3 regions of the Vibrio crassostreae genome follow, and region 3 is predicted to be linked to each of the others. Evidence: predicted binding sites of a transcription regulator. Region 3 holds the regulator's gene; each other region holds the start of a gene.

Region 1 (10,081 bases), 610 kb from region 3:
CATGCAGTGCATAGAGGCTATTTACGGGTGCAGTATGGTGATAACTACGCTTACCTTCACCGCTCCAATAACCTAATACTAGGCTTTGATCTAAGAACCAACTTTGCACAGGTGACTGGCGCGATTTCATTTTATCAACGGCACGCTGAGAGAAAGTCACCGGAGATAGACCCGGCACACAAGACAAACACTTTTGGCTTCCAGAATAAACCGCATCAAGCTGCCACTCATCAACCAGCAATGGCACACCACCTAGTGATGTCACTGCATCAACAATCGTTAACGCATCAAACTGACGAGCGATAGCTGAGATAGCTTGAGCATCAGATAGCGCTCCGGTTGATGTCTCTGCATGCACAAAAGCAACCGCAACAGCATCTGGATTTTGCGCTAATGCTTGTTCTACTTTTTCAACGGATACGGGCTTGCCCCACTCATCATCAACAAGGATCGCTTCGCCACCACAGCGCACCACGTTTTCTCGCATACGCTCACCGAAGACACCGTTACGACAAACAATCACCTTTTCACCAGGCTCAATCAAGTTAACAAAACAGGTCTCCATACCCGCACTGCCCGGTGCAGAAACGGCAATCGTAAATTCGTTTTCAGTCTGAAAAGCGTATTTAAGAAGCTGTTTAAGCTCATCCATCATCGCAATAAAAAGCGGATCTAAGTGACCAATCGTCGGACGGCTTAGAGCCTGCAGTACCTGAGGTGAGATATCAGAAGGACCTGGTCCCATTAACGTTCGGTGTGGTGGATAAAAGCTATCGATAGCAGTAGTGAGTGTTAAATTAGACATGTACATCCCTTACGTTAATGTTGTGAACAATCCACCCTAAAGCAAATTGATTACCTCAGCAATTAGCCATAAGTATTGAGGTCAAACCACTGTCACATAATTGTTAAAATTATTTTTCAATTATCTCAAGTTACGGATTGACATTGTTACCGCAAACACGTTCAATGAAATGGCTATCTAGCAGAAGAGGAGCACTGCCCAGGCAGGTGTTTTGTGGAACCGCATTTCCAATACAAAACATTTATGGGGAGCAGTGCCGAGATAATAAAAGGATGCAGGACCTTTATTATCGGTTGAGCGGGCTGAATCCCGTCAACTGTCGCCATTTCTATATGGTGAAGAGCTTCTGAGGTTACTATTCTAATAATTCCTCTCTTTTTGCTCTAAAACTCTCTTCGAAAAACATCGGACGTTGGATTACCCAACCGTAATTTTATTTTAGGAAGTCGTGGGAGATATATCGTGAGTGCATCTAATGTAGCTGGTTCTTTTAATGTCGCTAAGTTTGGTGGGACAAGTGTTGCCAACTTTGAAGCAATGAGCCGTTGTGCTGCCATTATTGAAAACAACTCAAATACCAAGTTAGTCGTAAGTTCTGCGTGTTCTGGTGTGACCAATTTGCTCGTTGAACTGGCGAATGGCGTTCAAGATAAAGCTCGTCGTCAGGAATTGATGGCTCAATTAGCGGACATTCATAACGCAATTCTTGGCCAACTGGCAGACTCAGTCAGCATCGAAAAAGAAGTTCACAGCATTCTTGATGACATTGCGAGCGCAGCAGAAGCGGCATCATTTCAAACCAGTACTAAACTAACTGATCACCTTGTCGCATGTGGCGAGTTGATGTCGACACACATCTTGGCTCAGATCATTCGTGAACGAGGCACACCTGCAGTTCGCTTTGATATCAGAGAAGTGATGCGCACTAATGATGACTTCGGCAAAGCAGAACCTCAACTCGAAGATATTTCCGCTCTAGCGCAAGAGAAACTTATGCCACTTTGCCAACAGCAAGTTGTCGTTACTCAAGGTTTTATCGGCGCTGATAGTGAAGGCAACACCACGACTTTAGGCCGCGGTGGCAGTGATTACTCAGCAGCATTGATTGCCGAATCTGTACAGGCGATTGGTTTAGAAATCTGGACGGATGTTCCGGGTATCTACACCACTGATCCTCGTATTGCACCTAAAGCTTCTCCTATCCCAGAGATCAGCTTTAGTGAAGCATCGGAAATGGCAAACTTTGGTGCGAAGATCTTACACCCATCAACTCTAGTACCTGCACTGCGCCACCAAATCCCGGTATTTGTTGGATCTTCTAAAGCACCAGAGCTCGGTGGAACTTGGATTCGTCAAGAGGTTGAAAGCTCCCCTCTATTTAGAGCGCTTGCCCTACGCTGCAACCAAACTATGGTTACACTCCGCAGCGCTAACATGTTCCATGCCTATGGCTTCTTGGCAAAGGTATTCGAGATCCTTGCTAAACATAAGATCTCGGTCGATCTTATCACCACCTCAGAGATCAGTGTGTCACTGACTCTCGATCAAACAGACACTTCAGGTGGTGCTCCTGAGTTACCTGAAGCCGCTCGTCTTGAGCTTGAAGAGCTGTGTTCTGTCGATATTGAGCACGACCTATGCCTTGTTGCGCTTATTGGTAACAACATGAGCGAAAGCAAGGGCTATGCGAAGCAGGTATTCGGCACTCTTGAAGATTTCAACCTACGCATGATTTGTTACGGAGCAAGCCCACACAACCTGTGTTTCTTGCTAGATGAATCTGTTTCTAAGTTGGCGATTCAAAAACTGCACCAAGAGTTATTTGAATAGAAAGTCCGTTTATCATCGACAGATAAATAACTAAATCACAAATACAAAAAGGGTTGCCATTCAGCAACCCTTTCTCTTTTTAACTTTACGAATCAAAGCTCGTTATAGATTCAAACTAGTTAATGTTTGGACCTAACCACTTCTCGGCTTCTAACATGTCCCAGCCTTTACGGTCGGCATAGCTATCTACTTGATCCTGTTGAATCTGGGCTATCGCAAAGTATCGAGCATCAGGGTGTGAGAAGTACATCCCTGATACTGAAGCACCTGGCCACATCGCGTAGCTAGACGTCAGTGACATATCGATGGCCTTCTCAACGTCCATCAACTCCCACAATGTGCCTTTCTCTGTGTGCTCTGGACAAGCAGGATAACCTGGAGCAGGACGGATACCTTGGTATTTCTCTCGAATCAAATCGTCGTTAGACAAGTCCTCATCTGGCGAGTAACCCCAAATGTCCTTTCTCACTTCTTTATGCAGATACTCCGCGAACGCTTCAGCCAATCGGTCAGCAACCGCTTGAATCATGATTGCGTTGTAGTCATCACCTTTCGCTTTGTATTCATCAGCCAGTTCTCGCTCACCAATACCGCCGGTCACCGCAAAACCACCAATCCAGTCCGCTTTACCGCTCTCTTTTGGCGCAATGTAATCAGACAGACAATAGTTAAACCCTTTAGGCTTTTCGGTTTGTTGACGAAGGTTATGTAGAACCTTTAGAACTTCAGTACGAGACTCATCGGTATACACTTCAATATCATCACCAACGCTGTTCGCTGGGAACATGGCACACATACCACGAGCTTCAAGTAACTTCTCTTTCTCTACGCGATCCAGTAGATCGTTAGCATCTTTAAATAAACGTTTTGCTTCTTCACCCACTTCTTCATGTTCAAGAATCGCAGGGTACTTACCAACCAAAGACCACGTCATAAAGAATGGAGTCCAATCGATGTACTGGCGCAAAGTCGCCACATCAAAATCATTGAAGATGTGAACTCCCGGTTTAGCCGGTGCCGGTGGAGTATACGCATCCCAATCGATAGCGACTTTATTGGCACGAGCTCTTTCAAGTGTGACAGGCTTAGTGCGCGGCTTCTTACGATTGTGCTGGTCTCGAACGCGATCATAGTCGATATCTAGCTTCTCAACGAAAGCGGGCTTCAATTCATCAGAAAGTAGTGAAGTACACACACCTACAGCGCGCGAGGCATTATTTACGTATACAACAGGTTCTGAATAATTTTGTTCAATCTTGACCGCAGTGTGCGCTTTAGATGTAGTTGCGCCGCCGATCAATAGAGGAAGCTTAAAACCTTGTCTTTCCATCTCTTTGGCAACGTGTACCATTTCATCAAGAGACGGTGTAATCAGTCCAGACAGGCCAATAATGTCGACATTCTCTTCTTTTGCGACCTTGAGAATCTTCTCACAAGAAACCATTACGCCTAAATCGATGATCTCGTAGTTATTACACTGTAAAACCACGCCAACGATATTCTTACCAATATCGTGTACGTCACCTTTAACGGTCGCTAATAGAATCTTACCGTTAGTTGCGCCCACTTCTTTCGATGCATTGATGAATGGTTCTAGGTGGGCAACCGCTTGTTTCATAACACGCGCAGACTTTACAACCTGTGGTAAGAACATCTTACCTTCACCAAATAGGTCACCGACAACGTTCATGCCGTCCATTAGAGGGCCTTCAATCACCTCGATAGGGCGAGAGGCATTAACGCGAGCTTCTTCGGTATCTTCAACGATAAAATCGGTGATACCTTTAACCAAAGAGTGCTCTAAGCGCTTCTCTACAGGCCAAGTTCTCCATTCTAGAGCAGATTTATCTTCAACCTTACCGACAGCACGCTCTAGGTATTCGGTCGCCATATCAAGCAATCGTTCAGTCGAATCATCACGACGGTTCAATACAACATCTTCAACAGCATCACGCAGATCTTCTGGAACATTATCGTAAATTTCCAGCTGACCAGCGTTTACGATACCCATATCCATACCATTTTTAAAACAGTGATATAGGAATACTGCGTGGATTGCCTCACGAACGTAATTGTTACCGCGGAATGAGAACGACACGTTCGATACACCACCAGAGATCATCGCATGAGGGAGATCACGCTTAATATCCCCTACAGCTTCGATGAAATCGACCGCATAGTTGTTATGTTCATCAATACCAGTAGCAACCGCGAAGATGTTCGGGTCAAAAATAATGTCTTCAGGTGGGAAGCCAACCTCATCAACAAGAATGTTGTAGGCATTGGTACAGATCTCGACTTTACGCTCTCGAGTATCAGCCTGCCCGACTTCATCGAACGCCATCACAATGACAGCTGCACCATAACGACGAACTAATTTGGCTTGCTCAACAAACTTCTCTTTGCCTTCTTTTAGAGAGATTGAGTTAACGATACCTTTGCCTTGAATACATTTCAGACCAGCTTCGATAACTTCCCACTTAGAAGAGTCGACCATGACTGGCACTTTCGAGATTTCTGGTTCTGACGCACATAGATTAAGGAATTTAACCATACACGCCTCAGCGTCTAGCATCCCTTCATCCATGTTGATATCGATAATTTGAGCACCGTTCTCAACTTGCTCTCGAGCAACACTCAAGGCTTCGTCGTAAAGCTCTTCCTTAATAAGGCGCTTAAAGCGGGCAGAACCGGTAACGTTAGTACGCTCACCCACGTTCACGAACAAAGATTCTTTAGCTATCGTCAGTGGCTCTAGTCCCGAAAGACGGCAAGAAACAGGTAAATCCGGCAATTGACGCGGCGTTACACCTTCAACTGCCTCAGCCATTTGGCGGATATGCTCTGGAGTAGTACCACAACAGCCACCAATTAGGTTCAAGAAGCCACTTTCAGCCCATTCCTTAACGTGCTCAGCCATATCTTCAGGCGAAAGGTCATACTCACCAAATGCGTTAGGCAAACCTGCATTAGGGTGAGCGGAAACGTTACATTCTGAGATGCGAGACATCTCACCAACGTACTCTCGCAGTTCATCAGGACCTAATGCACAGTTCAATCCAAATGAGATAGGTTTTACATGACGAAGTGCGTTGTAGAATGCTTCTGTCGTCTGACCTGAAAGCGTACGACCTGAAGCATCAGTAATGGTACCGGAGATCATAACAGGTAGAGTAATGCCCACTTCTTCGAAAACGGATTCAACCGCAAAAGCACACGCTTTCGCGTTCAACGTATCGAAGATAGTTTCGATAAGAATTAAGTCTGAACCGCCCTTAATAAGCGCTCGAGTCGACTCAGAATAAGCTTCAACTAACTCGTCAAAGCTAACATTTCGATAACCTGGATCGTTTACATCAGGCGAGATAGAACAAGTTCGGTTAGTTGGACCTAATACACCCGCGACGAAGCGAGGCTTTTCTGGGGTCTTTGCGGTCCATTCATCAGCCGCTTCACGAGCAAGCTTGGCAGCAGAAAAGTTAATTTCTTCACTAAGGCTTTCCATATCATAGTCGGCCATAGCGATGGTTGTAGCGTTAAAGGTATTGGTTTCGAGGATGTCAGCCCCAGCTTCCAAGTATTCTGAATGGATATCTTTGATAAGCTTAGGCTGTGTAAGAACTAAAAGGTCATTGTTGCCCTTTAAGTCACTGTGCCAATTAGCAAAGCGTTCACCACGATAGTCTTGCTCTTCCAATTTATAATCCTGAATCATGGTGCCCATGCCACCATCAATCAGTAAAATTCGTTGCTTCAACAGAGCGTCAATCTTTTGCCTTACATTACTTCCCACGGTACAACCTCATTCCTTTAATTATCCGTCCATCCTATCACACATTAAAAAGGAGTCTAGACGTCTAAAAAAGGAAATTGATTACCGACTCATGACAAAAAAATGTTTGCTATTTGAGCATGAGACAACGAAAATTCATATTCATACTTTGTTACATGTTGGAATCCCAATGTCGGTCTATTACACCTTATGCTTCTTGTCCGCTGCAGCCATGCTTATTGCTTTCGTGAATACCAAAATTGGTAAAATGCAGACAACCATCGCCATCACAGCTGGCTCAATGATGTTATCTCTATTGATTATCATTGCGGGACAAAACAATTGGTTCCAATTGGCTGACATCGCCTCAGAAACCGTTGCCAGTATCAACTTTGAAGATTTCTTACTTAAGGGAATCTTGGGGTTCTTGCTCTTTGCCGGTGGTTTGGGGATTAAATTACCAAACCTAAAAGACCAGAAGTGGGAAATAACAGTACTCGCATTAGGTGCAACGCTGTTTTCAACATTCTTTATCGGTTTTGTGCTGTACGGGTTCTGCCAGTTCATCGGTATTCAATTTGATCTAATTTACTGCCTACTGTTTGGCTCTCTAATCTCCCCTACCGATCCCATTGCTGTGCTAGCCATCGTAAAGAAACTCGATGCGCCAAGACGAATCTCTACTCAAATCGAGGGAGAGTCTCTATTTAACGATGGTTTTGGTTTGGTTATCTTCGTAACCTTATTTACTATCGCATTCGGTACAGAAGCACCGACTGTCGGTAGTGTCACCATGTTATTCGTTCAAGAGGCGATTGGCGGCATTGTCTACGGTTTTGTTTTAGGTCTCGTATTCCACTACCTAATCAGCAACACCGATGACCACTCGATGGAGTTACTATTGACCATCGGTATCCCAACTGCTGGTTATGCGTTTGCTGAAGTTCTACATGTATCAGGACCATTAGCAATGGTGGTATCAGGTATCATGATTGGTAACTGGACTCGCTTTATCGGATTCTCAAAAGAGAGTGAAGATCACCTAGATCATTTCTGGGAATTAATAGATGAATTCTTAAACGGCGTATTATTCCTATTAATTGGTATGTCGATGCTGCTATTCAAATTCCACCAAGAAGACTGGATCTTAATGGCATTCGCAGTCCCTCTAGTATTGAGTGCACGCTACTTGAGTGTTTTCTTGTCTTACATCGGATTTAAACGCTTTAGAACTTACAACCCATGGTCGATTAAGATTCTAACTTGGGGTGGCTTGCGTGGTGGTCTAGCTCTAGCGATGGCACTTTCAATCCCTTCAGGTATCTGGGTAATAGAAGATAAGGCAATAGATGTTAAAGAGATAATCCTTGTTATGACCTATGCCGTAGTAGTGTTCTCGATTCTCGTTCAAGGCTCGACGATCACTCCTATGATAGAAAAAGCGAAGCAAGCTGAGAAAGAGCTCGGCTAACATCTAAAAAAATCAAACTAGGCTGCCTAATTTAGGTAGCCTTTTTTATACCTGATGAAAGTCAGACTTACCAATTTTCTCACTGAAGCTCTAGCTAAAGGTATATGTAGCACATCGATCGTATCTAGGACATTTGATGTACTGATATTGGAGTAATCAAAAATCTCAATGTAGGGTAAACACTAGATTTGGCCAGAACTCTTTCAGGAAGTTCAGCCTAGTTCCTATTCGCAGTCGCGAGTCTACCCAATAAACCACTCACAAGATTGTATAAGTGCCAGATGAAAGGCTTCACCTTTCATCTGGAAACAAAAACAACAGGACTCAACGTCTCGCTTAAATAGCGTTAATATCGCTAGTTATTAATTAGCAAAACTGCAGAACAAAATGAGTGTTGATCAGAAAGCTCTGGTTTTGAACTAAGTCTTTATATTCGACAAGGCTGTACTAAGCAGGAGTTCAAGAGGTTGAGTAGATAGAGATAGCTAAAGGAGCACTTGGTACTTCCAGTGTAACTTCTAAAGATGACAGGAATAATAAAGGCTCTAGCATTTCTACGGGACGCGCAGTCTAGCCTGGGGTGGACTTGAGTCCCTCCGGAGATTCGAGCTAGCTGGCAAAGCAACAGACGTAAACAAGCCCCAGCATTTCTACTGAGGCTTTGATATGGCGGGGTAGAGAGATTCGAAATCCCTGCATCCTCTATTTTAGTAATTCGGGGAATCCGCGGCTTACTAATAGCGTATCTTAGATTCAGAAAGCAAAAAGGCTCTAGCATTTCTGCTAGAGCCTTAAATATGACAGGGGTGGACTGGGCCGGCACTCCGGAGATTAGACCGGGCTGGCGATCCAGCTCCCAACATTGCTTCGTAGAAGCAACAGATGTAAAAAAGCCTCAGCATTTCTGCTGAGGCTTCGTATATGGCAGGGGTGGAGAGATTCGAACTCCCAACACGCGGATTTGGAATCCGCTGCTCTGCCAATTGGAGCTACACCCCTAAAACTTTTTACTACTTCAGATTCGAAAAAACCTCGCACTAGGCGAGGTTATCGAATAAGTGGCGGAGTGGACGGGACTCGAACCCGCGACCCCCGGCGTGACAGGCCGGTATTCTAACCAACTGAACTACCACTCCGCAGTGGTCAACTCACTAAGTGAGCGTCCATATCTCCAGGTTGGTCAACCTAAAGATTTAATTTAAAGCCTGGCGATGTCCTACTCTCACATGGGGAAGCCCCACACTACCATCGGCGCTATTGTGTTTCACTTCTGAGTTCGGCATGGAATCAGGTGGGTCCACAATGCTATGGTCGCCAAGCAAATTTTGCTTTTACTTTCAGTTTTTTAAAAACTGAAGGCAAAATAATCTGGAAAGCTGTTAAATTCTCTTCAAACTCATTCAAGCGTTTGGTATTTCTATTGAGTCCACAAAACCCCTTGGGTGTTGTATGGTTAAGCCTCACGGGCAATTAGTACAGGTTAGCTCAATGCCTCGCAGCACTTACACACCCTGCCTATCAACGTCGTAGTCTACGACAACCCTTTAGGACGCTTAAAGCGCCAGGGAAAACTCATCTCAAGGCTCGCTTCCCGCTTAGATGCTTTCAGCGGTTATCGATTCCGAACTTAGCTACCGGGCAATGCCATTGGCATGACAACCCGAACACCAGAGGTTCGTCCACTCCGGTCCTCTCGTACTAGGAGCAGCCCCTTTCAATTTTCCAACGCCCACGGCAGATAGGGACCGAACTGTCTCACGACGTTCTAAACCCAGCTCGCGTACCACTTTAAATGGCGAACAGCCATACCCTTGGGACCGACTTCAGCCCCAGGATGTGATGAGCCGACATCGAGGTGCCAAACACCGCCGTCGATATGAACTCTTGGGCGGTATCAGCCTGTTATCCCCGGAGTACCTTTTATCCGTTGAGCGATGGCCCTTCCATTCAGAACCACCGGATCACTATGACCTGCTTTCGCACCTGCTCGAATTGTCATTCTCGCAGTCAAGCGGGCTTATGCCATTGCACTAACCACACGATGTCCAACCGTGTTTAGCCCACCTTCGTGCTCCTCCGTTACTCTTTGGGAGGAGACCGCCCCAGTCAAACTACCCACCAGGCACTGTCCGTAATCCCGATTCAGGGACCAACGTTAGAACATCAAAACTACAAGGGTGGTATTTCAAGGACGACTCCACCA
Region 2 (10,081 bases), 480 kb from region 3:
GCATTGAATATCTCACGAAGATCCCGACTTATTACTACTTGTACCGCGTGGGTGGCATTAGCTTAAAAGCTGAAAAAGAGCGCAAATGCCCGCAATGTGGTGGCGAATGGCTGCTAGATGCGCCTATCCACGATATTTTCTATTTCAAGTGTGATGACTGCCGTCTGGTATCAAACATCTCTTGGGATCATCTTAAGTAATCCATAAAGCTTAATTTTCGATTCAAGGTATCGAAGTGTTGATCAATACTTCGATACTTATTCCTCTGTTTTCTCTCTGCTAGCTTCTCGTCTGTTTCTCTTTCTTTGACCTCCATATTGAGCATTAATCAGTATTGGGCTTTTCCAATATTGTCGAATCTATTTCGCCCTTAAGTACGCTCATTCTGTGCTGTATGTCTCTCTCTGTAGCCCTCAAGTATTCACCGAAATAATTCCACGTCCATCAACTTTTGATCATTTCAATAGTTAACTGGATCACAGTAATCAATCAGTTCCCTTTCAATTTATATTCCTCTCAATATAAATGGGATCGATCCCATGGGAATGTTCCCATTTATAAAAATAACGTAATTCTAGATCTTAAAGGAATGGACGATGAAACTGTTACCTATTGCTGCTGCACTCTCTACTGCTTTACTTGCACCTAATTTATACGCTGATGAAACCACGCCATTGGAGTTTAATGGCTACATGCGCGGCGGCGTTGGTCTGAGTAATGAAGGCGGTTCAAATAGTAAATGGGAGGTGAGTAAAGTTGGACGACTCGGCAACGAAAATGACCTGTATGGCGAGTTTGGTTTTAAAAAAGAAGTGTATGCTGAGGACGACGTTTCATTTTTAGTTGATTCCATGTTGTCGTACTGGCAAGGCCAAGATGAGAACGCGGCGGATAAAAGCGTGGATGTCGTTCAACTCAATGTTCAAGCAGTAGGGCTTTTTGAAGATAAAGATATTGGTATTTGGGCGGGTGAGCGCTACTACCAACGCCATGATGTTCACATTGTTGATAACTACTACTGGGATGTAAGCGGTATTGGTGCGGGTGTTGAACACATCAATATGGGCCCAGGTAAATTATCGGTGGCTTTGATTCAAGACACAGTGACAGGTGATGTGTTTGATGGCAAAGAAACCACAGCCATGATTGCGGATATACGTTATGCGGGTATTCCATTGTGGAACAATGCGGATCTTGAGGTCGGTATTGATATGAACTTTGCCAATGAAAAGCAGGGTCAAACGGTGGACGCAGATGATAGCGTGATGCTAACAGCCAGCCTAAATCAAAACCTAGCGGGTGGTTTCAACAAAACCATTCTTCAAGTAGCTAACTCTGGTTATGCCGAGCAGATGACCACCTTTGGTACAGGTAAAGGTATTGTTCGTGATGCAAACAACAACGATGCGGATGGCTTCCGATTGATTAACTGGGGTGTGCTTGCGATTGGTGAGAACATTGAATTTGGCCACACGGTTCGTTATGCGGCGTCATCGGGTGTGGGTGCGAATAACAGTGATGATGAGTCGTTCAGTGCAGTAATCCGTCCGCTTTATAAGTGGGACAAGCGTATGCGTACCATTCTTGAAATTGGCGGCTTTGTGGAGACCATTGATAACCAAGACGGCGCGGGCGGTAAGTTTACCGTTGCTCAGGCTTGGGTTCCGCAAGTGGGTTTTTGGTCTCGTCCTGAATTTCGTATCTTCGCCACTTACCTAAATGATGCAGAAAACGACAATGCCTTCGGTGAAGGAAAAAACAGTGAAATGAGCGTTGGTATGCAAGTGGAAGCTTGGTGGTAAGTCGAGCCTTTCTAACTAATTGCGGTACATAAAAAACTGCCGTAAATAAAAAGGGGCTGACGTTATGTCAGCCCCTTCGGGTATCTATACGATGCTGCAGTTTAGGTGATTACCAACCTTTAACTACGCCACCTTGGAAGATATCAGAAGCTGCGTTGTACACTTCTTCAGTTTGGTAAGCTTTAACGAAGTTCTGTACGTTTTCAGCGTTTAGGTTGTCTTCACGAGAAACGATTAGGTTTACGTAAGGAGAATCTTTGTCTTCAACGAATACGCCATCTTTTTGTGGAGTCAGGTTGATAGAGCTCGCGTAAGTTGTGTTGATGATAGAAAGCGCTACATCATCAAGAGAACGTGGCAGTTGTGCTGCGTCTAGTTCAACAATTGTTAGGTTCTTAGGGTTCTTAACGATGTCACGAACAGTTGCTAGAAGACCAGCACCTTCACGAAGCTCAAGAAGACCTTGTTGCTCAAGAAGCAGTAGAGAACGACCTAGGTTTGTAGGGTCGTTTGGTACTGCAATACGAGCACCGTCTTGGATTTCGTCTACAGATTTCACTTCTTTAGAGTAACCAGCAATTGGGTAAACAAACGTGTTACCAGCGATAGTCAGTTTGTAACCACGGTCAGCCACTTGCTGATCTAGGTACGGTGCGTGTTGGAATGCGTTGATGTCGATAGAGCCATCATCCAGTGCTGCGTTTGGTGTTACGTAATCTGTAAAAGTAACCAGTTCAACGTCTAGGCCGTACTGCTCTTTTGCTACTTTAGCTGCAACTTCAGCAACTTGCGCTTCAGCACCTGCCATTACGCCAACTTTTACTTTAGAAGTATCCACTTCTTTATCACCACAACCTGCTAGTACTAGCGCTGATGCTGCTGCTGCGATAGTAAGTAAACCTTTAAGGCTAAATTTCATAATAATCTCCTTTTAATAAATCTATTTAATTTGGTTCAGACGACTCTTGTCTTAGATAGTTTGCGTTTAAACGCTGAGTCTTTATCTGTGGTCAACGCGGCGAACTAATGAATCACCGATTGATTGAATAATTTGTACAAGCACAATCAACATCACTACCGTTACAGCCATGATGGTCACATCGTAACGGTGGAATCCGTAACGAATCGCGACATCACCTAGACCACCACCGCCTACAGTACCTGCCATTGCCGAGTAGCTCACCAGCGTCACTAGCGTAATCGTTACTGAGTTGATAATAGTCGGTAGTGCTTCAGGAAGCAGAACCTTATTGATGATTTGTGTTGGTGTTGCGCCCATCGATTGAGCTGCTTCTACTAGACCTGTTGGTACTTCAAGTAGTGCACTTTCGATAAGTCGAGCTACGAATGGGATAGCGCCAATTGTCAGTGGAACAATCGCTGCTGTTGTACCGATGAAGGTACCAATCAGCATCTTAGTCAGTGGGATAATCGCAACCATCAACACTAAGAAAGGCACTGAACGACCGACGTTCACAATCGCACCTAGAATCTTGTTTACTTTGGTGTTCTCTAACAGGCCACCTTTTTTAGTCGTGTGTAGAATCACGCCTAGTGGAATACCGACAGCGAAGCCTACAATGCCTGCGACAGCAACCATGTAAAGTGTTTCGCCTGTTGCGCCTAATAGAAGGTTACCGTTAAGGCTGATCCAGTCAGCAATCTCGTTGAAACTAAAGGACATAACCAAGCACCTCTACTTTTACATTGTTATCGCGTAGGAATTGGATAGCAGCATTATCATCTGCTTCATTACCGAACAGTTCAGCAACCATCATGCCGAACTTCACACCGCCGGCGTAATCAAGGTCAGAGCTTAGGATGCTGACATCGATATTGAATTTGCGTGCAATCTGCGTCATCAACGGAGCATCAACCGTAGCACCAGTAAACTCAAGGCGTACCAGCGGGTAGCTGCTGTTTACACGAGTCTGTTGCAAGCGTGCTTGGTAATCTTCGGGAATCGTCAGATCCAGCGTTGAACGAATGAATTGATGCGCAAGCTCAGTTTTAGGGTGAGCAAAGATGTCACCAACTGTGCCTTTCTCTACCAATTCACCACCGCCGATGATCGCCACTTCGTGACAAATGCTCTTAACCACATCCATCTCGTGCGTAATAAGCAGGATCGTGATGTTCAGCTTGCGGTTGATTTCACGCAGTAGCTCAAGAATCGATTGGGTAGTCGCAGGATCCAATGCGCTGGTCGCTTCATCACACAGCAGTACTTTCGGATCAGAGGCCAGGGCACGAGCAATCGCAACACGCTGTTTTTGACCGCCACTTAGGTTGGCAGGGTAAGTGTCACGCTTATCAGCCAAGCCAACGAGTTCAAGTAACTCACTCACTTTCGCTTCAATAATCGCTTTATCTTTACCAGCAAGTTCTAAAGGCAGTGCTACATTGTTAAATACAGTACGAGAAGACAGCAGGTTGAAGTGTTGGAATATCATGCCGATGTTACGGCGCGCTTCGCTAAGTTCAGATTTGCTGAGTTTTGTCAGGTCGATACCGTCAACAATCACTTCACCTGAAGTCGGGGCTTCCAACATATTTACACAGCGAATTAGGGTACTTTTGCCTGCACCTGAAGAGCCGATGACTCCAAAGATTTGACCTTGAGGAATGTGGAGGTTGATATCAATTAAGGCATTGATTTCTTTAGTGCCTTGATAAAAAACCTTGTTGACTTGATTCACTTTAATCATAGAGAAACCCGTGCAGGTAGAACAGAATAATATGTCGATAGCTCGCTCGATTTACAGACGATGCTATGGTGTTCTATGATCTAAGTCAATAGATATTTTTACGTCTAGACGGCTAAACGTCGATTGTATTGATAAGCTAGAAACAAATCGTTAACGAACGCAAAACTAAATAGATAGTGATGAAGCAAATAAAGCGTGTAATAATTAATGATTAATAGAGAGTTGATAGAGAACAAAATTTTGTCTAAACCTGCTGTTTTTTTAGATCGTGATGGTGTGATTAACATTGATCACGGCTACGTACATGATGAGCATGACTTTGAATACATCGATGGTGTGTTTGAAGCGGCGAAAGCGTTTAAAGATATGGGTTATTTATTGGTGCTAGTGACCAACCAATCTGGTATTGCTCGCGGCATGTTTAGTGAAGACCGTTTTCTTTCTTTAACGCAGTGGATGGATTGGAACTTTGTCGATAACGGCGTTGAGCTTGATGGCATCTATTACTGCCCGCACCACGCTGAACACGGTATTGGTGACTACAAGCAAGATTGTGAATGTCGTAAACCAAAGCCAGGTATGTTCATTTCTGCTCGTGACTTTCTGAAGATTGATATGGCTAACTCGGTCATGATCGGCGATAAAGCGGAAGACATGATGGCTGCAGAAGCGGCAGGTGTTGGCACAAAAGTACTGGTAAGAACCGGTAAGCCAATCACTGAAAAGGGTGAAGCGCTAGCTAGTGTGGTACTTGATAGCATTAAAGATGTACCTGCTTTCTTAAAAGGTTAAGACACTAAGTCTCTTTCACTTAGATATAAGTGTTGTTCACTATATAAAGATGAGGAACGTAGCATGAAAGCATTGTTGATAGCATCTCTATGTACGGTAGCGTTATTCGGGTGTTCTAAATCCGCAGCGCCTGATGGTGCAGTATCGGACGATCAATTCGTGACTTATCAATGTGAGTCTGACGCTTCATTTAAGGTCGCTTACCTTGGTAATGAAAAAGCGGTATTACGTTTGCCAGAGAATGAATATCGCCTCACTCAAATAGCGGCAGGTTCAGGAACGAAGTACATCTTAGATGATGGAACCTCTGAACTGATCAATAGCGTCACTTTACGTACCAAAGGTGACAACGCACGTCTAGAACTTGGTCGTGTCGTCTATAAAAATTGTCGAAAGTAAGTCATAGTTAACTCCTAAGATTTACAAACAGTTAAGTGAGGGGATCTACCCTCACTTTTTTTCTCTTCCCTTTAACGTTAGACTTTTTATGAGCAAAAAACTCACTATTCTCGATATTGCTAAGCTGTCCGGTGTTGGTAAGTCAACCGTATCTCGCGTTCTGACCAATGATCCAAAAGTGAAACCTGAAACCCGTGAAAGGGTGGAAAGAGTAATTCAAGAATCTGGGTACACGCCTTCAAAGTCTGCGCAATCAATGCGTGGTGGCAGTCAAAAAGTCATCGGCGTGATCATCTCTCGTTTAGATTCTCCCTCTGAAAACAAAGCCGTTAGCACCATGCTAGCTGAGTTGTATCGAGCGGATTACGACGTGGTGATCATGGAAAGCCAACTCGATAGAGATAAAGCCAACGAGCATCTTCAGGTTCTTAAGCGTCGTAACGTTGATGGCATTATTGTGTTTGGCTTTACGGACTGTGACATTCCAGCGATCGAAGCGTGGGAACACAAAGCCGTTGTTATCGCTCTGGATACCGAGAACGTAACGTCGATTAACTACGATAACCAACAGGTGATCAATAGTGCGTTAGCGCATCTATCGGATCAGGGTATCTTCGATGTCGGTTTTATTGGTGTTGATCCTAGCGATAAATCAACCGGTGAGTTGCGTCTTAAGGCTTACCTCGATTGGTGTGAAAGCACTGGAGTGATTGCGAACTATCGCACTGGCCAACTTCATCATGAAAGCGCTTATCAGCTGGTGGATGAGGTACTGACTCCTACAACTCAAGCACTTGTTTGTGCTAGTGACACATTGGCTCTTGGCGTGATCAAGCGTCTACAAGAATTACAACGTGAAGATGTGGTTGTAACAGGCGTTGGTGGCAATGATCTTCTCTCTTTCTTGTTCCCTCGCGTATTTAGTATTGATCCAGGCTATCAATCTGCAGGTAAGTTGGCGGCTAATCTATTGATCTCTCAGCTTTTAGGCAATTCAGAGATCTCTCATCACACTCAATCTCCGATTCTATAATCCACTCAATTAAGCGAAATTGAACCGCTTAGATTAAAATTAGAGTGTGATCTCTTTCAATTAATGGGACTGTTCCCATTTTAATTTATCATTCATGCGGGCATTATAATAACTGTGATTGGGAATGTTCCCATAGATCTGAATCTTGAGTGGTTATCACTGTATGGTTTAGATGAGTAATTGAATGAAACCAGGGTGGGGTAGTATGAGTAAGATAGCGAAGCAAGACGTTGCGCGTCTTATCGAGTTAGTCGGTGGCAAAGAAAATATTGCGAGTGTCAGCCATTGTCTGACTCGACTGCGTTTTGTATTGAACGATACAGAACAAGCGAATAAAGCAGAACTAGAAAAGCTGAAGCTGGTAAAAGGCTGCTTTACTAACGCAGGCCAATTCCAAGTCGTGATTGGCACTGAAGTTGATGAAGTGTACGCACTTCTGATTGAGCAAACGGGTAAAGAGGCGTCATCAAAAGATGAGTCTAAGCTAGCTGCTCGTCAGAACATGAACTTCCTTGAGCGTGGTATCTCCCATTTAGCCGAAATTTTCGTACCACTGCTGCCTGCCATCATTACTGGTGGTCTGATTCTTGGTTTCCGTAATGTGATTGGCGACATTCGCATGTTCGACGGCAAAACCCTCGTTGAAATCAGCCAATTCTGGGCAACTGTTCACTCTTTCTTATGGCTGATTGGCGAAGCGATTTTCTTCTTCCTACCGGTTGGTGTGTGTTGGGCGACGGTTAAGAAGCTTGGCGGAACCCCTATTTTGGGTATCACGCTCGGTGTGACCTTGGTTTCCCCGCAATTGATGAACGCTTACATGATAGGTAAATCGGTACCTGAGGTGTGGGACTTTGGCTTGTTCGTGATTGAGAAAGTCGGTTATCAAGCACAGGTGATCCCTGCGATGCTAGCGGGTGTGGCTCTGGCGTTCATTGAGACTAACCTTAAGCGTATTGTACCTTCTTATCTGTACCTTGTTGTCGTGCCATTTGTATCGATTATTTTGTCTGTGATTTTAGCTCACGCTTTCATTGGTCCATTTGGCCGTATGTTAGGTGATGGCGTAGCATTCGCGGCTAAAGCAGCAATGACGGGTGACTTTGCGATTCTTGGTTCAGTGGTATTTGGCTTCCTATACGCACCTTTGGTTATTACGGGTATTCACCACACAACCAACGCAGTCGACCTACAATTGATGCAAGACTTAGGCGGCACGCCAATCTGGCCTTTGATTGCGCTATCAAATATCGCACAAGCTTCAGCGGTTGTTGGCATCATCATCTTAAGTAAACGCGAAGGTGAACGAGACATCTCGGTTCCAGCAGCAATCTCTGCTTACTTAGGTGTAACAGAGCCAGCGATGTACGGCATCAACCTTAAATACAAATTCCCAATGCTGAGCGCAATGATCGGCAGTGCTGCAGCGGCTGCAATCTGTGGTAGTGCAGGTGTGATGGCGAATGGTATCGGTGTTGGTGGCTTGCCGGGCATCTTATCGATTCAACCGCAATATTGGTCTGTTTACTTAATTGCGATGCTGGTGGCGATTGTACTACCCGTCACGTTAACACTGTTCTTCTATAAACGAGCACAGATGAAAGGCGAGCTAGAAACCGCCAACGCGTAATGCATTAAATAAGCGATGGCTTCAAAGTGAGCCATCGCTTTTTCTCTTAGTTATAGCTATTTCTTTTAGTTATAACGGCTATTCGACCATGATTCACATGGTGATTTTTATTTTATATTTTCTGGTAAGTGAGTGTTAGAGATGGCGATGACTGAGCATGATGAAAGTTGGTGGAAAACCGCAACCATCTATCAAATCTACCCAAAGAGCTTTTGTGATAGTGGCAGTAAAGGTACTGGCGATATCAAAGGGATCATTTCAAAACTGGATTATCTTAAACACTTGAGTGTGGATGCAATTTGGTTAACCCCAGTTTACGCTTCCCCAATGATCGATAACGGCTACGATATTTCAGATTACTACGCGATTAACCCGCAATTCGGCACCATGGAAGACTTCGACTTATTGCTGGCTGAAGCGCACCAACGTGGTATTCGTATCGTGATGGACATCGTGGTAAACCACACTTCAACAGAACATGCGTGGTTTCAGTCGGCATTGGGTGACAAAAACAGCCCATACCGCGACTACTACATCTGGAAAGACCCAGTAGATGGCCAAGCACCAACTAACTGGCAGTCTAAGTTCGGTGGTAATGCTTGGGAACTAGATGAGGCGACTGGGCAATACTTCCTACACTTATTCGCCAAAGAACAGGCTGACCTCAACTGGGAGAACCCAGTTGTACGCGAAGAAGTGAAGGACGTTATCAGCTTTTGGGCAGAGAAGGGCGTTGATGGTTTCCGCTTGGATGTGATCAACCTTATTTCGAAACAACAAGATTTTCCTAACGATGATATCGGTGATGGTCGTCGTTTTTACACTGATGGCCCACGTATACACGAATACCTGAAAGAGATCAGCGAAGCAGTATTCCAGAAATACGGCAGCGTGACTGTAGGTGAGATGTCTTCAACTACGTTGGAGCATTGTCAGCAATACTCAAATGTTGATAACAGCGAGCTATCAATGGTGTTTAACTTCCATCACCTTAAGGTCGATTACACCAATGGTGAGAAGTGGACTAATGCGCCGTTTGATTTCTTACAGCTCAAGTCGATCTTCAATCATTGGCAAACAGGCTTGAACGGCAAAGGGTGGGGCGCATTGTTCTGGTGTAACCACGACCAACCGCGAGTGGTGAGCCGCTTAGGTGATGATCAGCAGTATCGTGTTGAGTCGGCGAAGATGCTGGCTGCGTCTGTACACATGATGCAAGGCACGCCTTATATTTATCAAGGTGAAGAGATTGGCATGACTAACCCTGGTTACACCGAGATCAGCCAGTATCGTGATGTAGAGAGCACCAACATGTACGACATCATGGTTAACCGTGATGGTGTGGCTCATCAAGATATGATGGCGATTTTAGCGCAGAAATCTCGTGATAACTCTCGTACGCCTATGCAATGGAACAATGAAACTTACGCAGGCTTTTCACAATCACAGCCATGGTTGGATGTTGCTAATAACTACACTGAGATTAACGCCGAACAAGCATTGGAAGATAAAGACTCTGTATTTTACTTCTACAAGAGCTTGATTGAGTTGCGTAAAGAAGTGCCAGTGATTACTCATGGCAACTATCAAGATCTATTGCCTGAGCACCCGTCGGTATTTGCGTATTCTCGCGAAAGTGATAACCAGACTTTGGTTTGTATTAACAACTACTACGGTGAAGAAGCGGAATGCGTTTTACCTGAGCGTTTTGAGATGA
Region 3 (10,081 bases):
AGTGCCAACAATTGACGAACCGCTTGAGCACCGGCTTCAAAAGTAAAGTCGCCGACAGTGCTATAGGCAGGGTTCATTGATACTCCAGCGCGACGCAGCGCTTGTTGATAGCCTTGTTGGCGGAACTTACACAGCGTTGCCGATACTGGCCCTGATATTTGAGCGATACGCTTATGACCTAACTGGGCTAGGTAGTTCACGGCTTCAAATGCAGAGGTCAGGTTATCGATGTGTACGGTAGGAAGTTCAAGTTCAGGGGCAAACTCACACGCCATCACCATTGGTGGTAAGTTCTTTTGTTCAGACTTACTGACGTCAAATGGATGGTCAGTGCCAAGCAATAGCATACCGTCAGCTTGTTTGGTGAAAACTAAGTTAACAAACGAAGACTCACGCTTCTTTTGTTGGCCGCTATCACCCAGTAAGACAAGGTAGTCATTTTCTACTGCGGCATCTTCGATACCACGAATGATCTCGGCGAAATAAGGGTCACAGATATCAGGAACGATAGTGATGATGGTTTTTGATTCGTTGCGACGTAAGTTTCTAGCTAATGTATTGGGTGAGTATCCAGCTTCAAGTACTGCTGTTTCCACTCGTTTACGAGTCGAAACTGAGACTTTCTCAGGGTTCATCAATGCACGTGATACCGTGGCTGTTGAGACGCCTGCTAGCTGGGCAACATCCTTCATTGTCGCCATAAATTAAACCCTCTTTTAAGTTCCTTTGTCGCCTAAGTATCTAAGGCGTGAATAATAAATGTAATCGAATAGATATTATGAAAGTGTTGCTAACACTTTTTTTATTGCAATATTTTATTCGTTTAATCCGTGTAAAGTTACGGCTAGATTAACAAAAATCACATGACTCGTGTGAACTTGCTCACGAGAAATATGAAATATTTGTGAACAAACTTATCATTAGTTTTAACCCGAAGGGGTTTAGCTCAGATCTTGCGGCTCTATGTCGAGTGACCAACGAACTTTTTTCGCGGCGGGTAACATATTAATTGCCGGCTTAGCGCTCATTAATAGCTTCTGCATTAACGAGCGAGTTTGAGTCTGTAAGATTAACTGCCAGCGCGATTTGCCTGCTCGTTTTGCTAATGGGGCTGGGGTTGGTCCTAGCACCATACAATATTGATCAAACAGCGGGTGCGATTCCAATGTGTGACGAACCTGACGCAAGAACTCTTCCACCAAGCGAGTGTCATTGGCTTCTGCTCTAAACAGAGTCATAAAGGTATAAGGCGGTAACATTGCCTGCTTACGTTCTGCCAGCGCCGTCTGAGCAAAGTGGTTGTAGTCTTTATGCAGCAAAGCTTGCAGCAACCCATGTTCTGGGTGGTGAGTCTGTAAGATCACCTCACCGGGTTTGCTTGCTCGTCCTGCGCGTCCCGCTACTTGGATGAATAGCTGGGCAAGACGTTCAGACGCTCGGAAGTCACTGCTATATAAAGAGCCATCGACATCCAATAACGCCACAAGTGTCACATCAGGGAAATGATGACCCTTAGCAAGCATCTGCGTGCCGATAAGAATTTGGAATTCACCCTTACGAATCGACTCGAGTGCGCTTTCTAAGCTGCCTTTACGGCGGGTGCTGTCGCGGTCAATACGAATGGTTTTGTATTCAGGGAATAGTTGGCTAAGCTGAGCCTCTAACTGCTCGGTACCGACACCCACTGTCACTAAGTTCGCAGACCCACAACCTTGGCAATTGTGCACGATATGCTGCTGAGAACCACAGTGGTGGCAGCGCATCTCATTACTGTATTGGTGATAGGTATAGTAAGCATCACAACGTTTACACTCGGCAGTCCAACCACAATCGTGACACATCAATGCGGGAGAAAACCCGCGGCGATTGAGGAACAGCATCACTTGGTTGCCTGCTTTGAGGTGTCTTTGCATCTCTGCAATCAACGACGCAGACAAGCCACTTTCTAGATATTCACCTTTAACATCCAATACCTTATTGGTGGTCGGCAGTGCGACACCCGCACGTGAAGTAAGGGTGAGATAACTGTATTTACCGATCTGAGCGTTGTGCAGTGTTTCAAAGGCCGGAGTCGCCGAGCCTAACACAACCGGGATCTGCGCTTTATGAGCACGCATGATCGCCACATCACGAGCGTGGTAGCGAAGGCTGTCTTGCTGTTTATAAGAAGCATCGTGTTCTTCGTCGACAATGATAATGCCTAGATCAGCAAACGGCGTGAACAGAGCTGAACGGGTACCAATCACGATGCCCGCTATTTTATCGCGTGCCGATAACCAAGCATTCAGTCGCTCAGAATCGTTTAAACCCGAGTGGATAACCTCAACAGGCACATTAAAGCGTCGCTTAAAGCGGTTAATCGTTTGAGGGGTGAGGCCAATCTCAGGCACGAGTACTAACGCTTGTTTACCTTGATCGAGAATCGGCTTAATCATATTCAGGTAAACCTCGGTCTTACCTGAGCCAGTGACGCCTTCTAACAGGAAACAACCAAAGTCGGTTTGGCTATTTACGGTCGCAATCGCGATGGCTTGTTCAGCATTGAGCTTAGGTTTGTCTTGGTCGTTTTCAAGATCAACTGGCCACGGCTGACGCTTCGGCTTTTTCTCTACCGATTCAATCCAGCCTTTCTCTTCTAGTGTCTTGAGTACGGCGCTGCCAACTTCTTCATCAATGAACTCTTGATGGGGAACGGGGCCTTGCTCAAGCATGTGCATCACTTTGGCTTGTTTGACTGCGCGACCAAAACCTTGCATCAGTTGGTCTTTGCCTGATGGCGTTAACTGCCACTCAACCAGCGTTGCGAAGTCGGCGGCTTTGCCTTTTCTTAGAGCACTCGGAAGGGCGTTAGCAAAGGTTTCGCCAAGAGGGTACTGATAAAATTGACTGCACCACATTAACAGTGAATAGACAGATTCCGGCCAAACAGGCTGATTGTCTAATAGGGCTTTAATGGGTTTGAGCTTATCGAGCTCGAATTCAGATTCGTTAACCAGAGCCGTTACAATACCGGTTAAGGTTTGTCGTCCAAAAGGCACAGAGACTCGTCCACCAATAATAGGAAATAGGTGGCTAGGAATCTTGTAATCGAACTGCTTGTCGAGTGGAACAGGCAGTGCCACGCGGGCAATCATTGGACGCATAAAGGGACGGCTTTATCTGAATTGACGAGAGCGAACAGTCTAAAGGATAAGGCGGTTAAATTCGAGAAGCAGTTTGGATGAAGGCGGCGAGTTAACGTATACAGACAACGACAGCTCGAAATCTCAGGCCGATAAAGGAAATAAAGAGAGAATTGGTGAAAAATGTATCAAATCAGTTGATCCTGCCTTATAGATTCATTACTATACTGCGCCTTAAAGGTATGGCTTCATCACTCTTTTGTGTCGATGCGGTGTCTTTATTTCTTTTTTAAACTACGTGTGGTGTGCGGCTTAGAATCGTATAGCGACACGGCCTACTTGAGGTTATCCCATGAAAGCTGGAATCCACCCAGAATACAAAGCAGTTACTGCAACTTGTTCTTGCGGCAACACATTTGAGTTCAACTCAACTCTTGCAAAAGAATCTATCCACCTAGACGTATGTGACAAATGTCACCCGTTCTACACTGGTAAGCAACGTATCGTAGATACTGGCGGCCGTGTTGATCGCTTCAACAAGCGTTTCGGTGCTCTTTCTAGCAAGAAGTAATTCTCGCTATTTAGACATGAAAAAGGACACTTCGGTGTCCTTTTTTGTTGCCTGAAATTTAAGAAAGCACTGATTTTCATTCAAGCTTCAATCCCGCCCAACGATTAAGGTGCCTACCTTTCTATTGCAGGGCAATTCCTTGCGAATCTCTCTTCACCAAAATTCAGCTCGAAAGTTCAACAAGCGACAGTAATTTCAACTGCTCACTGGTCTTATTAGTAGTGAAATCTCGTTTTTTAATGAGACAGAGGCTCCAACCACCTAGGAACTTTGAAGTACATCCATTAACATGAACAAGATCCCCCAAATAATAATATCCTAGGAACCTACACCTATGTCTGAAGACAGCAGCCAAGCTCAATCCTCTCAAGAATTATCGCCTCAAGAACAATTCCGTCAGCAAGCTCTTGATTATCATGAGTTCCCGATTCCAGGCAAAATTGCCGTAGAACTGACGAAGCCTGCAAACTCTGCAGAAGACCTAGCACTTGCATACAGCCCTGGTGTGGCTGAGCCTGTTCGCGAGATCGCACAGAACGTTGATAACGTCTATAAGTACACAGGTAAGGGCAACATGGTTGCTGTTATCTCTAACGGTACAGCGATTCTTGGCCTAGGTAACCTTGGTCCTATTGCTTCTAAACCTGTAATGGAAGGTAAAGCGCTACTGTTTAAGCGTTTTGCTGGTTTAGATTCTATCGATATTGAAGTAAAACACCGCACAATCGATGAGTTCGTTGATACGGTTGCGAATATTGCAGATACATTCGGCGGTATTAACCTGGAAGACATCAAAGCACCAGACTGTTTTGAGATTGAACGTCGTCTGATTGAGCGTTGTGATGTACCAGTATTCCACGATGACCAACACGGTACTGCGATTGTAACAGCAGCAGGTATGCTTAACGCGATCGAGCTTCAAGGTAAGAAGCTAGAAGAGTGTAAGATCGTTTGTCTAGGTGCTGGCGCAGCAGCGGTTGCGTGTATGGAACTACTGATTAAGTGTGGCGCTCAGCGTGAGAAGATCTACATGCTTGACCGTAAAGGTGTGATCCACACTCGTCGTGACGACCTAAACGAATACAAAGAGCTGTTCGCTAACAACACAGATAAGCGTACGCTTGAAGATGTTATCGAAGGCGCTGACCTGTTCTTGGGCGTATCAGGTCCTAACCTGCTTCCAGCTGAAGCACTAACGCTAATGGCTGATAAGCCAGTTGTGTTTGCATGTTCAAACCCAGATCCAGAGATCAAGCCAGAGCTTGCTCACGAAGTTCGTTCTGACCTTATCATGGGTACAGGCCGCAGTGATTACCCTAACCAAGTAAACAACGTACTTTGTTTCCCATTCATTTTCCGTGGTGCACTAGACGTGCGTGCAAGCGAAATCAATGACGAAATGAAGCTGGCAGCGGTTAAAGCGATTCGTGAACTGGCGAAAGAAGAAGTTCCGGCTGAAGTACTGGCAGCGGCGGGTGAAACTGCACTGGAATTTGGTAAAGGCTACATTATTCCTAAGCCAATGGACCCACGTCTACTTCCTCGCGTAGCAAAAGCAGTAGCAGAAGCGGCTGTTGAATCTGGCGTTGCTCGTATCGAAATGCCTGCTAACTACATGGCGTAGTAGCTGCTGCTCAATTGAGCGCAAAAGAATAATAAAAAACCGACTCATTGGGAGTCGGTTTTTTTATGTCTATCATTCACAGCGCAGTCATAAAAATAATGCGCGATGTGATAAATAAGGTTCAGCTAGAGCGAATCAATAATGAAGGCAGTGACTGAGTTGTTTTTATTCTTCGTCAAACGCTTCGAACTCGATACCCATCTCTGTCATCAGCTTTTTCACTTCAGCAGGAATATCGTCTGGGCGGTCTTTACGAAGGTCTTCATCCGTTGGTAGTGGTTGGCCTGTGTACGCATGTAGAAAGGCTTCGCACAGTAGCTCACTGTTTGTTGCATGGCGTAGGTTGTTAATCTGGCGGCGAGTACGCTCGTCAGTTAGAACCTTTAACACTTTTAGAGGGATAGAAACTGTAATCTTCTTTACTTGTTCGCTTTTCTTTCCATGCTCAGCATATGGGCTTATGTATTCACCATTCCAGTCGGCCATTGCGTACCTTCATCACTTTAGTTGTTAGAATAAATTAATAGTGGTGATTTTAGCGGGATTTACCGCCATAAGCAAAGACATATAGACGTCTAGAAGTGTTGACGTCTCACGTTTATGAAAGTAAAGTGAATAACATATATCTAACACAGCCGCAAAATGCCGACAAGCAGCTGTGATTCTCAGACGCAAAACTTGTAAGGAAGCACCTATGAGCAGCCGGAAGCCAGCAACAATCGCAGTACGTACTGGTATCGAGTCAGACACGCAACACCATGCCGTTGTCCCACCTATTTATCTTTCGACTAACTATGGGTTTCCCGCTTTTGGTGAAGTGCCAAAGTACGATTACACCCGTTCTGGTAACCCAAACCGTGGTTTACTAGAAACGGCACTGTTTGAGCTTGAATCGGGCAAAGGCGCGGTGGTCACTAACTGTGGTACTTCGGCGCTTAACTTATGGATTTCTGCTTTCTTAGGCGGCGATGATCTTATTATCGCACCACACGACTGCTACGGCGGTACTTATCGTCTGTTTAACACTCGCTCGCTAAAAGGTGACTTCAAAGTTCTGTTTGTTGATCAATCGGATCAAGCGGCGCTGGATGCGGCGATCGCGCTTAAGCCAAAGTTGATCTTAATTGAAACACCATCGAACCCTTTGGTTCGTGTAGTGGATATTGCAGAAACTTGTCGTAAAGCGAAAGAGGTTGGTGCTCTGGTTGCTGTCGACAACACGTTTTTGACTCCTGTGTTCCAAAAGCCTTTAGAGCTGGGTGCGGATTTTGTTATTCACTCAACCACTAAGTACATCAACGGACACTCGGATGTTATTGGTGGCGTTGTAGTTACAAAAACTGAAGAGCACGCTGAAGAGCTAGCATGGTGGGGCAACTGTATTGGTGCGACCGGCACACCATTTGATAGCTACATGACTCTACGTGGTATTCGTACGTTAGGTGCGCGTATGCGAGTTCACGAAGAGAGTTCACGTGAAATTCTGGCGTCTCTGCAGCAGCAAGATCTCGTTGGCACTATTTATCACCCAAGCCTTCCTGAACATCCGGGTCATGATATCGCGAAGAAGCAGCAGTCTGGCTTTGGTTCAATGCTGAGCTTTGAGTTTGCAGGTTCATTTGAAGCGCTTAAATACTTTGTTGATAAGTTAGATCTATTCTCTTTGGCGGAATCACTGGGCGGTGTGGAAAGCTTAATCTGCCACCCTGCGTCGATGACTCACCGTGCGATGGGCGAAGAAGCACTGGCAGAAGCCGGTGTTTCTCAACAGTTACTGCGTCTTTCTGTTGGCCTTGAAGATGCTGAAGACTTGATTGATGACCTCAAGCAAGCGTTTGAAAAAACACAAGGCTTTATCGCTGAAGGGGAGGGTTAATAATGGCAACCTTTCGCCAGCTACATAAATTTGGTGGTAGCAGCTTAGCGAATCCTGAGTGTTACCAACGCGTGGTCAACATTCTTAGAGAATACTCATCTGCCACTGACTTGGTCGTGGTATCGGCAGCGGGTAAAACAACGAACCGCTTGATTGAGTTTGTTGAAGCGCTCGACAAAGATGGTCGTATTGCCCATGAATGTTTGCAAGCACTTCGTCAGTTCCAACTTGAGCTGATTGAAGCGCTGCTTGAAGGTGAGTCTGCGGCTCAGCTAACGGCTACCATTCAACAAGAATTTACCGCTTTGGGTGAGCTAACAGCTCCTCTAAGCGAAGCGCAAAAAGCACAAGTGCTAGGACATGGTGAGGTTTGGTCTTCACGTCTATTAGCCGCTTTGTTGTGCCAACATGATTTACAAGCGGTTGCTCAAGATGCACGTGCCTTTTTGCGTGCAGAAGTGGGTGCTCAACCTGAAGTTGACCGCGCACGTTCTTACCCTCTAATTAAAGAAGCCTTAGCGCAGCATGCACATTGCCGCGTCGTGATTACTGGCTTTATGGCTCAAAACACTGAGGGTGAAACGGTTCTACTCGGCCGTAACGGTTCGGATTACTCTGCAACTGTGATTGGTGCTTTGGCTGAGGTTGAACGCGTAACGATTTGGAGTGACGTCGCTGGTGTATACAGCGCAGACCCTCGCTTGGTTTCGGATGCGTGTTTATTGCCTCTGCTTCGCCTTGATGAGGCGAGTGAACTCGCTCGTCTAGCGGCTCCAGTGCTTCATAGCCGAACGCTACAGCCTGTGGCTCAAAGTGCTATGGACTTAAGCTTACGCTGCAGCTATCAGCCAGAGGCGGGCTCTACACAGATAGAGCGTGTACTGGCATCGGGTCGCGGCGCAAAAATCATTACCTCTTTGGATGAAGTGCTTATCGTGCAGTTGACGTTTGGTCATGGCCATGATTTTGACCGTCTAGAGAGTGAAGTGCTTGAAGGGCTTAAGCGCGCTCAACTTGAGCCGCTTGCTTACGAGCTTGAACCGGACCAGCACTGTTTGCGCCTTGCTTACACAGAAGAGATCGCTGGTGGCGCTTTAGAATATCTGCAAGATCACGCGATTGAAGCTGAGATTAAGCTTAAAGAAGGTTTCTCTTTGATTGCTGCCGTGGGTGCTGGCGTGACTAAGAATCCGAACCATTGCTACGGTTTCTACCAACAGCTTAAGAGCTCGCCGGTTGAGTTCATCTCAGAAGCGAACTCAGGCTTAAGCTTGGTGGCAGTAATTCGTAAGAGTGAAACATCAAGCCTAGTGAAAGGCATTCACTCTCAACTGTTCCAAGCGCAGAAGCGTGTTGCGATTGCTTTGTGTGGTAAGGGCAACATTGGTTCAAGTTGGTTAAGCCTGTTTGCTGAGCAAAAAGCGGAACTTGAAAAACGTCGTGGAATGAACTTTGAATTGGTTGCCGTGGTTGATAGCCAAACCTATTGGTTCGACGATCAAGGCATTGATGCGACCTCAGTGAGTAAGTGTTTTGACGATGAAGCCATTGCCAATAATGGTAACGACTGGTTAGAGCGTTTAGGTTCTATTCAGGGCTACGATGAAGCGGTTGTGTTAGATGTTACGGCAAGCCCAGTGCTTGCAGCAAAATATCTGCAAGTCGCACAACAAGGTATTCACCTGATCTCGGCTAACAAGGTGGCTGGTTCTGCATCGAGCGAGTATTACCATCAAGTACAGGATGCTTTCGCTAAGATCAGCCGTCACTGGTTGTACAACGCGACCGTTGGTGCAGGCCTGCCGATTAACCACACAGTCAGAGACTTGCGTGAAAGTGGCGATGACATTATTGCGCTGTCAGGTATCTTTTCAGGCACGCTGTCTTGGTTGTTCCAACAGTTTGATGGCACAGTGCCATTCAGCGAGTTGGTCGACTTAGCATGGCAACAAGGCCTGACTGAACCAGACCCGCGTGCTGACCTAGATGGTTCAGACGTGATGCGTAAGCTGGTGATTCTAGCGCGTGAATCGGGTTTAGATATCGAACCTGAAAACGTCAAGGTGGAATCTCTTGTACCAACAGAGCTGCAAGAGCTATCAGTGGATGACTTCTTCGATAAAGCTTCTGTACTGAGCGAAGAGTTGGCTGAGCGTTTAGAGAAAGCACATTCTCAGCAGAAGGTTCTACGTTACGTAGCGCGTTTGGAAAAGAATGGTAAGGCAACCGTAGGCGTTGAAGCTCTGTCCAAAGAACATGCTCTGGCGAACTTGTTGCCTTGCGATAATATCTTTGCGATTGAGAGCAAATGGTACAAAGATAATCCATTGGTTATCCGTGGCCCGGGTGCAGGACGTGAAGTCACAGCTGGTGCAATTCAATCTGACCTAAACAGAATGTCTAGCCTGTTTTGATTTTCAGATCGGTTGGTTTAGTGTCTAAATAGCATACTATTCACTAAGATAAATCAGGCTGAAAGCACGATGTGTTTCTCAGCCTTTTTTCTTCCTTATTTCTGCTTTGCGACCCATCTAACGACTTGAGTTTTACTCACGATCTACTTGAAAAAAATTCATAATGGATCTGTTGACATTAAATCGTATTCAATACATTCTACAGACATATAGACGTCTAAACGTCGTTTAAGGATTTGAGTTTTTAGTGGTTGCTTTTGCCACAGGGAGAGTAAGATGGGATACACACACGCTAGTCATATCGACGCTTTAAATCAGAATATCGCTGAGCTTTCTGACAACATCAATGTGTCATTTGAGTTTTTTCCACCAAGCAATGAGAAGATGGAAGAGACCCTGTGGAATTCTGTTCACCGTCTTAAAACACTTCAACCAAAGTTTGTATCGGTAACTTACGGTGCAAACTCGGGCGAA

The links. The regulator MetJ, encoded in region 3, represses methionine synthesis genes. The targets are predictions, from matches to a motif close to TTAGACNTNTANANGTCTAA.
Region 1: the regulator MetJ is predicted to act here: its motif matches at 6,477-6,496, upstream of metH (methionine synthase).
Region 2: the regulator MetJ is predicted to act here: its motif matches at 4,607-4,626, upstream of metN (methionine ABC transporter ATP-binding protein MetN).

Annotation. Positions count from the first base shown of each region.
Region 1 is NZ_AP025476.1:333,267-343,347, reverse strand. Features, by position in the region: gene OC193_RS01695 (pyridoxal-phosphate-dependent aminotransferase family protein) at 1-805, opposite strand, end outside; lysine riboswitch at 982-1,159, shown strand; gene lysC (lysine-sensitive aspartokinase 3) at 1,268-2,635, shown strand; gene metH (methionine synthase) at 2,751-6,428, opposite strand; gene OC193_RS01680 (cation:proton antiporter) at 6,598-7,878, shown strand; tRNA gene OC193_RS01675 (tRNA-Trp) at 8,801-8,877, opposite strand; tRNA gene OC193_RS01670 (tRNA-Asp) at 8,938-9,014, opposite strand; rRNA gene rrf (5S ribosomal RNA) at 9,082-9,197, opposite strand; rRNA gene OC193_RS01660 (23S ribosomal RNA) at 9,328-10,081, opposite strand, start outside.
Region 2 is NZ_AP025476.1:2,722,485-2,732,565, reverse strand. Features, by position in the region: gene OC193_RS12150 (Zn-ribbon-containing protein) at 1-200, shown strand, start outside; gene OC193_RS12145 (carbohydrate porin) at 597-1,802, shown strand; gene OC193_RS12140 (MetQ/NlpA family lipoprotein) at 1,912-2,721, opposite strand; gene OC193_RS12135 (methionine ABC transporter permease) at 2,803-3,486, opposite strand; gene metN (methionine ABC transporter ATP-binding protein MetN) at 3,476-4,510, opposite strand; gene gmhB (D-glycero-beta-D-manno-heptose 1,7-bisphosphate 7-phosphatase) at 4,718-5,302, shown strand; gene OC193_RS12120 (MliC family protein) at 5,366-5,701, shown strand; gene treR (trehalose operon repressor TreR) at 5,790-6,734, shown strand; gene treB (PTS trehalose transporter subunit IIBC) at 6,940-8,364, shown strand; gene treC (alpha,alpha-phosphotrehalase) at 8,506-10,081, shown strand, end outside.
Region 3 is NZ_AP025476.1:3,200,244-3,210,324, reverse strand. Features, by position in the region: gene cytR (DNA-binding transcriptional regulator CytR) at 1-701, opposite strand, end outside; gene priA (primosomal protein N') at 942-3,143, opposite strand; gene rpmE (50S ribosomal protein L31) at 3,475-3,693, shown strand; gene OC193_RS14455 (malic enzyme-like NAD(P)-binding protein) at 4,028-5,317, shown strand; gene metJ (met regulon transcriptional regulator MetJ) at 5,483-5,803, opposite strand; gene OC193_RS14445 (O-succinylhomoserine (thiol)-lyase) at 6,012-7,193, shown strand; gene OC193_RS14440 (bifunctional aspartate kinase/homoserine dehydrogenase II) at 7,196-9,607, shown strand; gene metF (methylenetetrahydrofolate reductase) at 9,884-10,081, shown strand, end outside.